Regions from separate parts of the Pseudoxanthomonas sp. SGNA-20 genome, predicted to be linked through region 3. Evidence: predicted binding sites of a transcription regulator. Region 3 holds the regulator's gene; each other region holds the start of a gene.

Region 1 (3,269 bases), on a different contig from region 3:
GCCCCAACCGGCGGCCTGGCCGGCGGCGCGCAGGCCCACCACCAGGGCGCCGACGGCGGCGAACGCCACCAGCACGCCCGCCGTGTACCACAGCGCGTGGGCGCGGGCGCGCTCGCGGCTCTCCCCGCTCTGGGCCAGGCCCAGGGCCTTGAGCGAGAGCACCGGGAGCACGCATGGCATCAGGTTCAGCACCAGGCCGCCTAGCAGGGCCAGCAGCAGGGCGCCGACCAGGCCGCGCTTGCCGTTGCCCGCGGCCGCTGGCGGCGCCGCGGTGCGCGCGGCGTTGCCGGCCGAGGCATCCGGTGCCGCTTCCGGCGGGGCCGGCAGCTCCGCAGGCGCCACCTCGCCGGCGTCTGCGGCCGGGGCCGGGGGCAGCGGCGCGGCGCCCACCGCCGCCGCCGTCGTCACCTCTCCGGTGGGCAGGTCCACGGCCACGCGCCGGGTCATCGGCGGGTAGCAGATGCCGCCTTCCTGGCAGCCCTGGAAGGTCACCACCAGGGTGGCGCGCGCCGGGTGCGGCCGGGTGCGGACCACCGGCAGCACGACCTCCGCCGGTTCGAAGTACACCGTCACCTCGCCGAAGTGCTCGTCGCGGTGCGCGGTTCCCGGCGACCACTGCGGGCGGCCGGCGGACAGGCCCGGCGCGTCCTCCAGCACGAACCGGGTGGTGTCGCGGTAGATGTAGTAGCCGGCCACCGGCTGCAGGCGCACGCGGATGCGGTTGCCGCCGTCGGCGATGGCGTCCACCGCGAAGGCCTGCGCCTCCGGCAGGGCCGGGCGGACGCCGCCCAGCGCCGTCGCGAGGCGGTCGCGCCCGGCGTTGGCCGACTGCAGCGCCGCCAGGCGGCTGGCGGCGGTGCTGGTGCCGGGCAGGCGCACCTGCACCCGGCGGGTCTGCGGCGGATAGCAGATGCCGATGTCGGCGCAGCCCTGGTAGCGGATCTGCAGCTCGGCGCTGGCGCCGGCGCCGGTGGGCTGGCCGTCGAGGATCGCCACCAGCGCGCCGCGGTAGGTTTCCACCGGACCGAAGAACTCGTCGACGTGGCGCTCGCCGGCCGGCAGCCGCAGGTTGCCGCCGACGAAGTCGCCGCTGGCGCTGACCGCGGTGCGGTGGCGGTAGAGGTAGTAGCCCTCGGCGATCTTCCAGTGGATCTCGATCCGCCCCGGTTCGGGCGCGGTCGCGGTCAGGACGAAGGCCTCGTCCACCGGCAGCAGGTCCTTGGCGTCGACCGCGGCCTGGACGGGGGCGAGGACCGCCAGCCAGGCCAGCAGCATCAGGAGCAGGCCGGGCAGGTGCCGGGCCGGCAGGGGGCGGTGCGGGGTCATGCGTGTCTTCGTCTTCCGTTCGTCAGTCGCGGGTGGCCTCGACCACCCATCCGAGGTAGGCGGGCAGCCCGGCCGTGGCCTGGACCGCGAGCACCTCGGGGAGTTCATAGGGATGCAGCGCCTGCAGCCGCCCGATCAGGTCCGGCAGGCGGTCGGCCGGGGCCTTGGCCAGCAGCAGCACCTCGTCGGCCAACTCCACCGCGCCCTGCCAGCGGTATACCGAGTGCATCCCCGGCAGCACGCTGGCGCACGCGGCCAGCCGCTCCTCCACCAGGGTCCTGGCCAGGGTGGAGGCGGTGTCCGGGTCGGGGCAGCTGCAAAACACCAGGTGCACGTCCATGGGCGCAGAGTGTAGCCGGCCGCGGCCCCGGGGCCCGGACCCGGGGCCCGGAAGAAAAACCCGGCCGGCCCCTTGAAAGGCCTCCGCCGGCGCCCCACATGGGGCCCATGCCCTCGGCCCGTCGGGGGTTTTTCCTGCCGTCGCGGGCGCTGGCACTCGCCAGGGGCGAGTGCTAGACTCGCCGCCCTTTTTCCAACCCAGTCAATCACTTGTGAGGGATTGAAATGAGCAACATCAAGCCGCTGTACGACCGCGTCGTGATCAAGCGCACCGAGGAGGAGAAGGTCTCCGCCGGTGGCATCGTGATCCCGGATTCGGCTGCCGAGAAGCCGATCAAGGGCACGGTCATCGCCGTGGGCGAGGGCAAGGTGCTCGACAACGGCAGCGTGCGCGCCCCCAAGGTCAAGGTCGGCGACCAGGTGCTGTTCGGCAAGTACGCCGGCACCGAGGTCAAGCTGGACGGCACCGAGTACCTGGTGGTGAAGGAAGACGACATCTTCGCGGTGCTGGGCTGAGTCCCGCCGCGGTTCCTGCGCTTCGATCCACTCAACGCTTAAAGAATCACGGAGTTTTTCAAAATGGCTGCGAAGGAAATCCGTTTCGGTGAAGACGCCCGCTCGCGCATGGTGCGCGGCGTGAACATCCTCGCCAACGCCGTCAAGGCGACCCTGGGCCCGAAGGGCCGCAACGTCGTGCTCGAGAAGAGCTTCGGCGCCCCGACGATCACCAAGGACGGCGTGTCCGTCGCCAAGGAGATCGAGCTGGCCGACAAGTTCGAGAACATGGGCGCGCAGATGGTCAAGGAAGTCGCTTCCAAGACCTCGGACAACGCCGGTGACGGCACCACCACCGCCACCGTGCTGGCCCAGGCCTTCATCCGCGAGGGCTCCAAGGCCGTGGCCGCCGGCATGAACCCGATGGACCTCAAGCGCGGCATCGACCAGGCCGTCAAGGCCGCCGTCGAGGAGCTGAAGAAGCTGTCCAAGCCGACCGCCGACGACAAGGCCATTGCCCAGGTCGGCACCATTTCGGCCAACAGCGACGAGTCGATCGGCAACATCATCGCCGAGGCGATGAAGAAGGTCGGCAAGGAAGGCGTGATCACCGTCGAGGAAGGCTCGGGCCTGGAGAACGAGCTGGACGTGGTCGAGGGCATGCAGTTCGACCGCGGCTACCTGTCGCCGTACTTCATCAACAACCAGCAGTCGCAGACCGCCGACCTGGATGATCCGTTCATCCTGCTGCACGACAAGAAGATCTCGTCGGTGCGCGACCTGCTGCCGATCCTCGAGGGCGTGGCCAAGGCCGGCAAGCCGCTGCTGATCGTGGCCGAGGAAGTCGAGGGCGAAGCCCTGGCGACCCTGGTGGTCAACACCATCCGCGGCATCGTCAAGGTCGTCGCCGTCAAGGCCCCGGGCTTCGGCGACCGCCGCAAGGCGATGCTGGAGGACATGGCCGTCCTGACCGGCGGCACCGTGATCTCCGAGGAAGTCGGCCTGCAGCTGGAGAAGGCCACCATCAAGGACCTGGGCCGCGCCAAGAAGGTGCAGGTCTCCAAGGAGAACACCACCATCATCGACGGCGCCGGCGACACCTCCGCCAT
Region 2 (3,269 bases), on a different contig from region 3:
GCCACGGCCAGGTAGCGCCAGTCGGCCAGCGCCGCCGGTGGCTGTGCGCCAATCAACACGTCGCGCGCCAGGCCGCCGGACACCGCCGCGGCGCAGGACAGCACCAGCACGCCGAACACGTCCAGGCGGTAGCGCACCGCGAGGGTGCCGCCGCTGAGGGCGAACACGAAGGTGCCGAGCAGGTCGAACAGCAGCAGGAGCAGGCTCACGGCGTGTCAGGTCCCGGGATCCAGGGGAAGCATCGCAGCGGCCGGCGGCGGTGTCATGCCGGCGCCGCGCAAACAAAACGGCCCGGGGAAACCCGGGCCGTCGGCGTGGCGCGCTGGTTGGCGGCTTCAGGCCGCCAGCAGCGCGCGCATCTTCTTCATGGCGTTGGCCTCGATCTGGCGGATGCGCTCGGCGGACACGCCGTACTCGTCGGCCAGCTCCTGCAGGGTCACCTTGTTCTCGTCGTCCAGCCAGCGGCGGGCGATGATGTCGCGCGAACGCGCGTCGAGGTTGGCCAGGCCCTCGCGCAGCAGTTCCAGCTGGTGGCCTTCGCTGTCCTCGCGCTCGTAGGCCTGCGAGGGATCCTCGTCGTGCGCCACCAGGTAGGCGGCCGGCGACGGCAGGGCGTGGTCCTCGTCCTCGTCGACGGGTGCGTCGAAGCCGATGTCGCGGCCGGACAGGCGCGCCTCCATCTCCAGCACCTCGCGCTCGGAGACGTTGAGGTCCTTCGCCACCGCGCTGACCTCGGCGGCGTTCATCCAGCCCAGGCGGGTCTTGGCCTTGCGCAGGTTGAAGAACAGCTTGCGCTGGGCCTTGGTCGTGGCGACCTTCACGATGCGCCAGTTCTTGAGGATGAACTCGTGGATCTCGGCGCGGATCCAGTGCACGGCGAAGCTGACCAGGCGCACGCCCAGGTCGGGGTCGAAGCGCTTGACCGCCTTCATCAGGCCGATGTTGCCTTCCTGGATCAGGTCGCCCAGCTGCAGGCCATAGCCGTTGTAGCCGCGGGCAACGTGCACCACGAAGCGCAGGTGCGAATGCACCAGTTCGCGCGCGGCATCCAGGTCGTTCTGGTCGCGGTAGCGGCGCGCCAGCGCCTGTTCCTGCTCCACGCTCAGCACCGGGATCTGGTGCACGGCGCTGATGTAGGCGTCGAGCGAGCCGAGCGGGCTGGGAACCGGCAGGTTGTTGGCGACGAGCGCGGTGGAACGGATGGTCTGGGTCATGGCAGGCATCTTAGCAATCGGGGGGTTGGACTGCTAACGCCGGGACTGGTTCCCCAGCATTGCGGTGGTGGAACGATTCCGTTCAGCGAATCGCAAGGAAAACAGGCACTTGGACGAGCCGGGAAGCATGCCCCAGACTCCGCCACGGGGCCGTGAGTTCCCCGGATGCGACCCCGGTCTCACTCCGACGGCAGCGGTGGCAGGTCGAACACCAGGACCTCGGCGCCCTCGCCGGCCTCGATCCGGACCTCCGCCTCGTCGCGGTAGCGCAGGGCGTCGCCGGCGGCCAGGCGCTGGCCATTGACGGTGGCGGCGCCGCGAAGCAGGTGGACGTAGGCCAGCCGCCCGGGGGCCAGGGCCAGCCGCGCCTGCTCGGCGCCGTCGAACAGGCCCGCGTACAGGCGCGCGTCCTGGTGCATGCGCAGCGAGCCTTCGGCCCCGTCCGGGGACACCAGCAGGCGCAGGCGGCCACGCTTCTCCTCCGGGGCGAAGCGCTTCTGCTCGTAGCCGGGGGCGATCCCGGTGCGCTCGGGCAGGATCCAGATCTGCAGGAAGTGGGTGGTCCGCTCCGGGTCCGGGTTGAACTCGGAGTGGGTGACCCTGGTGCCGGCGCTCATGCGCTGGACCTCGCCCGGGAGGATGCGCTCGACGTTGCCCATCGAGTCGCGATGCGCCAGCGCGCCCTCCAGCACGTAGCTGATGATCTCCATGTCGCGGTGGCCGTGGGTGCCGAAGCCCTGGCCGCCGGCGACCCGGTCCTCGTTGATCACCCGCAGCGGGCCCCAGTGCACGTGCTCGGGGTCGAAATAGCCGGCGAAGGAGAAGCTGTGCCAGGAGTCCAGCCAACCGTGGTTGGCGTGGCCGCGTTCGCGGGCCGGGCGCAGGGTGATCAATGGGCACCTCCGGGGTGCAGGCGGGAAGGATGGGCCTGGCTGGCGCGGGCGCGGCGCCAGGCATCGAAGCTGAAATCGCCGGCGCCGTGCGCCGCCAGCAGCACCAGGCCGCCGCCCAGGAACAGGCTGCGCGCCAGCTCGATCACCTGTTGCGGTTCGCCCGGGGCGGGCACGCCCAGGGCCGGCGCCAGCACGAGGACGGCCAGCGCCAGCGCCGCCGGCCGGGTCCAGGCGCCGGCCAGCAGCGCCAAGGCGGCAGCCAGGCCGGCCAGCCCCGCCAGGGCGCCGGCATCGGCCAGCATGGCCCAGGCCTCGCCGCCCAGCACCAGGGCCAGGGCGATGCGCGCGAGCAGTGCGTATAGATGGTGCATGGCGGCCTCGTGGGGATGCCCCGCGGGGAAAGCGGGGCTCCGGATGGCGGCCAGCATGATTGCTTTCACCGGCGGGATAAACCCGCCAATGGAATACTTATTGTTCTACCGATGACTTTTCGGCCCGCAGCATGACCTCGACCTCGGCCCGCGGCGGCAGCGACCAGTCCACCGGTGCCTGGCCGCGGCGGACCAGATACTCGTTGGCCGCGGCGAAGTGGCCGCAGCCGAAGAAGCCGCGATAGGCCGACAGCGGCGAGGGGTGCGGGGCCTTCAGCACCCGGTGCCGGCGGGAATCGATGATCCGGCCCTTGGCCTGGGCGTAGCTGCCCCAGAGCATGAACACCAGGCCCTCGCGCTCGCGCGCCAGGGTCTCGATGGCGTGGTCGGTGAAGCCTTCCCAGCCCTTGCCCTGGTGCGAGCCGGCACGGCCCTGTTCCACCGACAGCACGGCGTTGAGCAGCAGCACCCCGCGCCGCGCCCAGGGCAGCAGGCAGCCGTGGTCCGGGCGCGGCAGCCCCAGCTCGTCGCCGATCTCCTTGAAGATGTTCTCCAGCGACGGCGGCACCGGCACCCCCGGCAGCACCGAGAAGCACAGGCCATGGGCCTGGCCCGGGCCGTGGTACGGATCCTGGCCCAGGATCACCACCTTGACCTGGTCGAACGGGGTGGCGTCGAACGCGGCGAACAGGCGTGGCCCGGGCGGATACACCTGCACCCCGGCGGCCTTGCGCTGGCGCAGGAACGCCGACAGCTCGCGCATCTCCGGGCGCAGCAGCCAGTCGCCGATG
Region 3 (3,269 bases):
TTCTCCAGCACCTTGGCCGAGATCTCCTGCGGGGCCATCTTGCGGCCCTCGCTGGTCTCGACCCAGGCGTCGCCGTTGTCGTGCTGGCGGATCGCGTACGGGACCAGGCCCAGGTCCTTCTGGACTTCGGCGTCGGTGAACTTGCGGCCGATCAGGCGCTTGACGGCGTAGAAGGTGTTCTTCGGGTTGGTGACGGCCTGGCGCTTGGCCGGCGCGCCGACCAGCACCTCGCCGTCCTTGGTGTAGGCGACGACCGACGGGGTGGTGCGATCACCCTCGGCGTTCTCGATCACGCGGGCCTTGCCGCCCTCCATGATCGCGACGCACGAGTTGGTCGTGCCCAGGTCGATGCCGATGATCTTGCTCATTGATTGGGTGCTCCCTGGAATGTGTTGGGCCGGTGCTGCCTTGGCCTTTGATCGCTAGATAAGGGTGGGCCGGCGCCGTTCAAGTAGGCGCATTCAGCCGGATGTTCAGTCGTGGCGGGCCACCACCACCAGCGCCGGCCGCAGCAGGCGCTCGTTGAGCAGGTAGCCCTTCTGCAAGACCTGCAGCACGGTGCCCGGGGCGGCGTCGCCCGGATCGGCCTGGCTGATGGCCTGGTGGTGTTCGGGGTTGAACGGCTGGCCGGCAGGATCGACCACGACCAGGCCGTTGTCGGCGGCGACCTTCAGCAGCTGGCGCTTGGTCAGCTCCAGGCCCTCGCGCAGCGGGCTTTCCTGCTCGCCGGCGGCGGCCAGGCCGGCATCCAGGCTGTCCAGCACCGGCAGCAGCTCGCCCAGCAGCTTCTCGTTGGCGAAGCGGCGGGCCTGCTCAATGTCGCGCGCCACGCGCTTGCGCTGGTTCTCCAGGTCGGCTCGCTCGCGCAGGGAATCCATGCGCAGCTGCTCGATCTCGCCCCGCAGGGCCTCGATCTCCTCGCGCAGCTGGGCCTCGATGCTGGCCTCGGCTTCCTGCGGCTGGGGGGACTGGATGTCGTTTTCGGTCATTGCAAATCGGCTCCGTGGCGGCGCTCCCGGCCGCCCATCCCCGCCCCAATGGGGGCCGGAACGGAGCGATTCAAGGCTGGGACGGTCCGGCCGAGCCTTCCAGGGCCGCCCCGAGCACGTCGGCGGCCGCCTGGACCACCGGGATCACCCGGTCGTAGGCCATCCGCGTCGGGCCGATCACCCCCAGCACGCCCAGCACCTGCCCGCCGCTGCTGTAGGGGGCGGTGACCAGGGACACCCCGTCCAGCGGGGCCAGCCCGGTCTCCTCGCCTATGAATATGCGTACCCCGGGGGCACGCTGGGTGCGCTCCAGCAGCTGCAGGATCTCGCGCTTGCGGGCGAAGGCCTCGAACAGCTCGCGCAGGCGCTCCAGGTCCGACAGGTCCTGCAGGCCCAGCAACCGCGTCTGGCCGGCCACGACCATGTCGTCCCCCGGCGGCTCCAGGGCCTGTTCGGCCAGCTCCACCGACTGCGCCAGCAGCTGCTCCATCTCGTCCCGGGCCTGGCGCAGCTCATGCACCAGGGTGGCGCGGATGTGCGCCAGCGGACGCCCGGCGAAATGGGTGTTGAGGTAGTTGGCGACCCGCTCCAGCTCGTCCTGGCCGAAGGCCCGCTGCGGCTCGACCACCCGGTTCTGCACCTCGCCGTCGGCGAACACCACGATGGCCAGGATCCGGCGCCCGCCCAGCGGCACGAAGTCGATCTGGCGGAAGGCGAACTGGCTGCGGCGCGGCGCGCTGACCACCCCGACAAAGTGGGTCATGGCCGACAGCAACTCCGAGGCGTTGCCGAGCAGGGCCTGGGTCCCGGCCACGGCGGTCAGCTCCGCGCGCAGCCGGGCCAGCTCGTGCTCGCCCAGCGAGCGCACCTGCAGCAGGCTGTCCACGAACACCCGGTAGCCCTGGGCGGTCGGCACCCGCCCGGCCGAGGTGTGCGGCGAGCTGAGCAGGCCGATCTCCTCCAGCTCGGCCAGGATGTTGCGGATCGTCGCCGGGCTGACGTCCAGGCCCGAGTGCTTGGCCAGGGTCTGCGAGCCGACCGGCTCGCCATCGCGGATGTAGCGGCCGATCAGGGTGCGCAGCAGCTGGCGGGCACGCGGATCGAGCTGGACCTGGGCGGACGACGGGGTTGCCATGGGCAATAGATAGCGCCAGCCACCAGGGGTGGCAAGGCCGGCCGGGCCCTGCGTCTCAGCCGGCGCGACGGCCTGCGGCGAGCATCGCGCCGGTATCGGCCACCCCTACAATGTGACCATGCTGACCCATCTCGCCCTGAAGGATTTCGCCGTCGTCCGCGCCACGGAACTGGAGTTCGGACCCGGCATGACCGTGATCTCCGGCGAAACCGGCGCCGGCAAGTCGCTGCTGGTGGACGCCCTGGGGTTCCTGTCCGGACTGCGCGCCGACAGCGGCGTGGTCCGCCACGGCAGCGAGCGCGCCGAGCTGGCGGCCGGCTTCGACCTGTCCGGCAACCCCGCCGCGCGGCAGTGGCTGCGCGAACAGGAGCTGGACGAGGACGACGAGCAGTGCCAGCTGCGCCGGGTGATCCGCGCCGACGGCGGCTCGCGGGCCTGGATCAACGGCCGCCCGGTGACCCTGGCCCAGCTGGCCGAACTGGCCGGGCTGCTGGTGGAGATCCACGGCCAGCACGAGCACCAGTCCCTGCTCTCGCGCGCCAGCCAGCTGGCATTGCTGGACGCCCATGCCCGCAACGAGGCCGAGCGCGCCGCCGTGCGCGCGGCGGCCGTGGCCTGGCAGGCGCTGCTGGACGAGCGCGCGGACCTGCAGTCGCGCGGCGACGTCGGCGACCGCATCGGCTGGCTGGAGCACCAGCTGGCCGAGCTGGAACGCGAGGACCTGGACCCGGCCGCGCTCGAGGCGCTGGACCAGGCCCACCGCCGCCAGGCCAATGCCGCCGGGCTGATCGCCGCCTGCGAAGAGGCGCTGGCCCGGATCGACGGCGACGAAGGCCCCTCGCTCACCGGCCTGCTGCAGCAGGCGCGCAGCGGCCTGGCCCGCGCCGCTGGCGACGAGCCCCGCCTGGGCGAGGTCGACAGCCTGCTGGAAGGCGCGGCGGTGCAGCTGGAAGAAGCGCTGGCCCTGCTCGGCCGGATCCGCGACGACCTGGACCTTGACCCGGACCGCTTCGAGGAACTGGAACGCCGCCTCACCCGGGTCCACGACCTGGCGCGCAAGCACCGCCTGCCAGTGGCCGAGCTGGCCGCGCACCGCGACGCGATCGCGGCCGAGCTGGAACTGCTGCGCGGCGCCGGCGACCGCC

The links. The regulator HrcA, encoded in region 3, represses chaperone genes, less so after heat shock. The targets are predictions, from matches to a motif close to TTNGCACTCNNNNNNNNNGAGTGCNAA.
Region 1: groES (co-chaperone GroES) is a predicted target of HrcA. The motif match lies at 1,816-1,842, and genes of this name have one in related genera.
Region 2: rpoH (RNA polymerase sigma factor RpoH) is a predicted target of HrcA. The motif match lies at 1,225-1,251, and genes of this name have one in related genera.

The regions. Positions count from the first base shown of each region.
Region 1 covers NZ_RRYK01000001.1:684,758-688,026, reverse strand. The annotation lists gene EIM48_RS02990 (protein-disulfide reductase DsbD) at 1-1,326, opposite strand, end outside; gene cutA (divalent-cation tolerance protein CutA) at 1,349-1,666, opposite strand; gene groES (co-chaperone GroES) at 1,891-2,181, shown strand; gene groL (chaperonin GroEL) at 2,245-3,269, shown strand, end outside.
Region 2 covers NZ_RRYK01000005.1:173,896-177,164, reverse strand. The annotation lists gene EIM48_RS10840 (trimeric intracellular cation channel family protein) at 1-209, opposite strand, end outside; gene rpoH (RNA polymerase sigma factor RpoH) at 336-1,214, opposite strand; gene EIM48_RS10830 (pirin family protein) at 1,394-2,107, opposite strand; gene EIM48_RS10825 (hypothetical protein) at 2,104-2,478, opposite strand; gene ung (uracil-DNA glycosylase) at 2,576-3,269, opposite strand, start outside.
Region 3 covers NZ_RRYK01000002.1:83,879-87,147, forward strand. The annotation lists gene dnaK (molecular chaperone DnaK) at 1-368, opposite strand, end outside; gene grpE (nucleotide exchange factor GrpE) at 474-989, opposite strand; gene hrcA (heat-inducible transcriptional repressor HrcA) at 1,060-2,124, opposite strand; gene recN (DNA repair protein RecN) at 2,243-3,269, shown strand, end outside.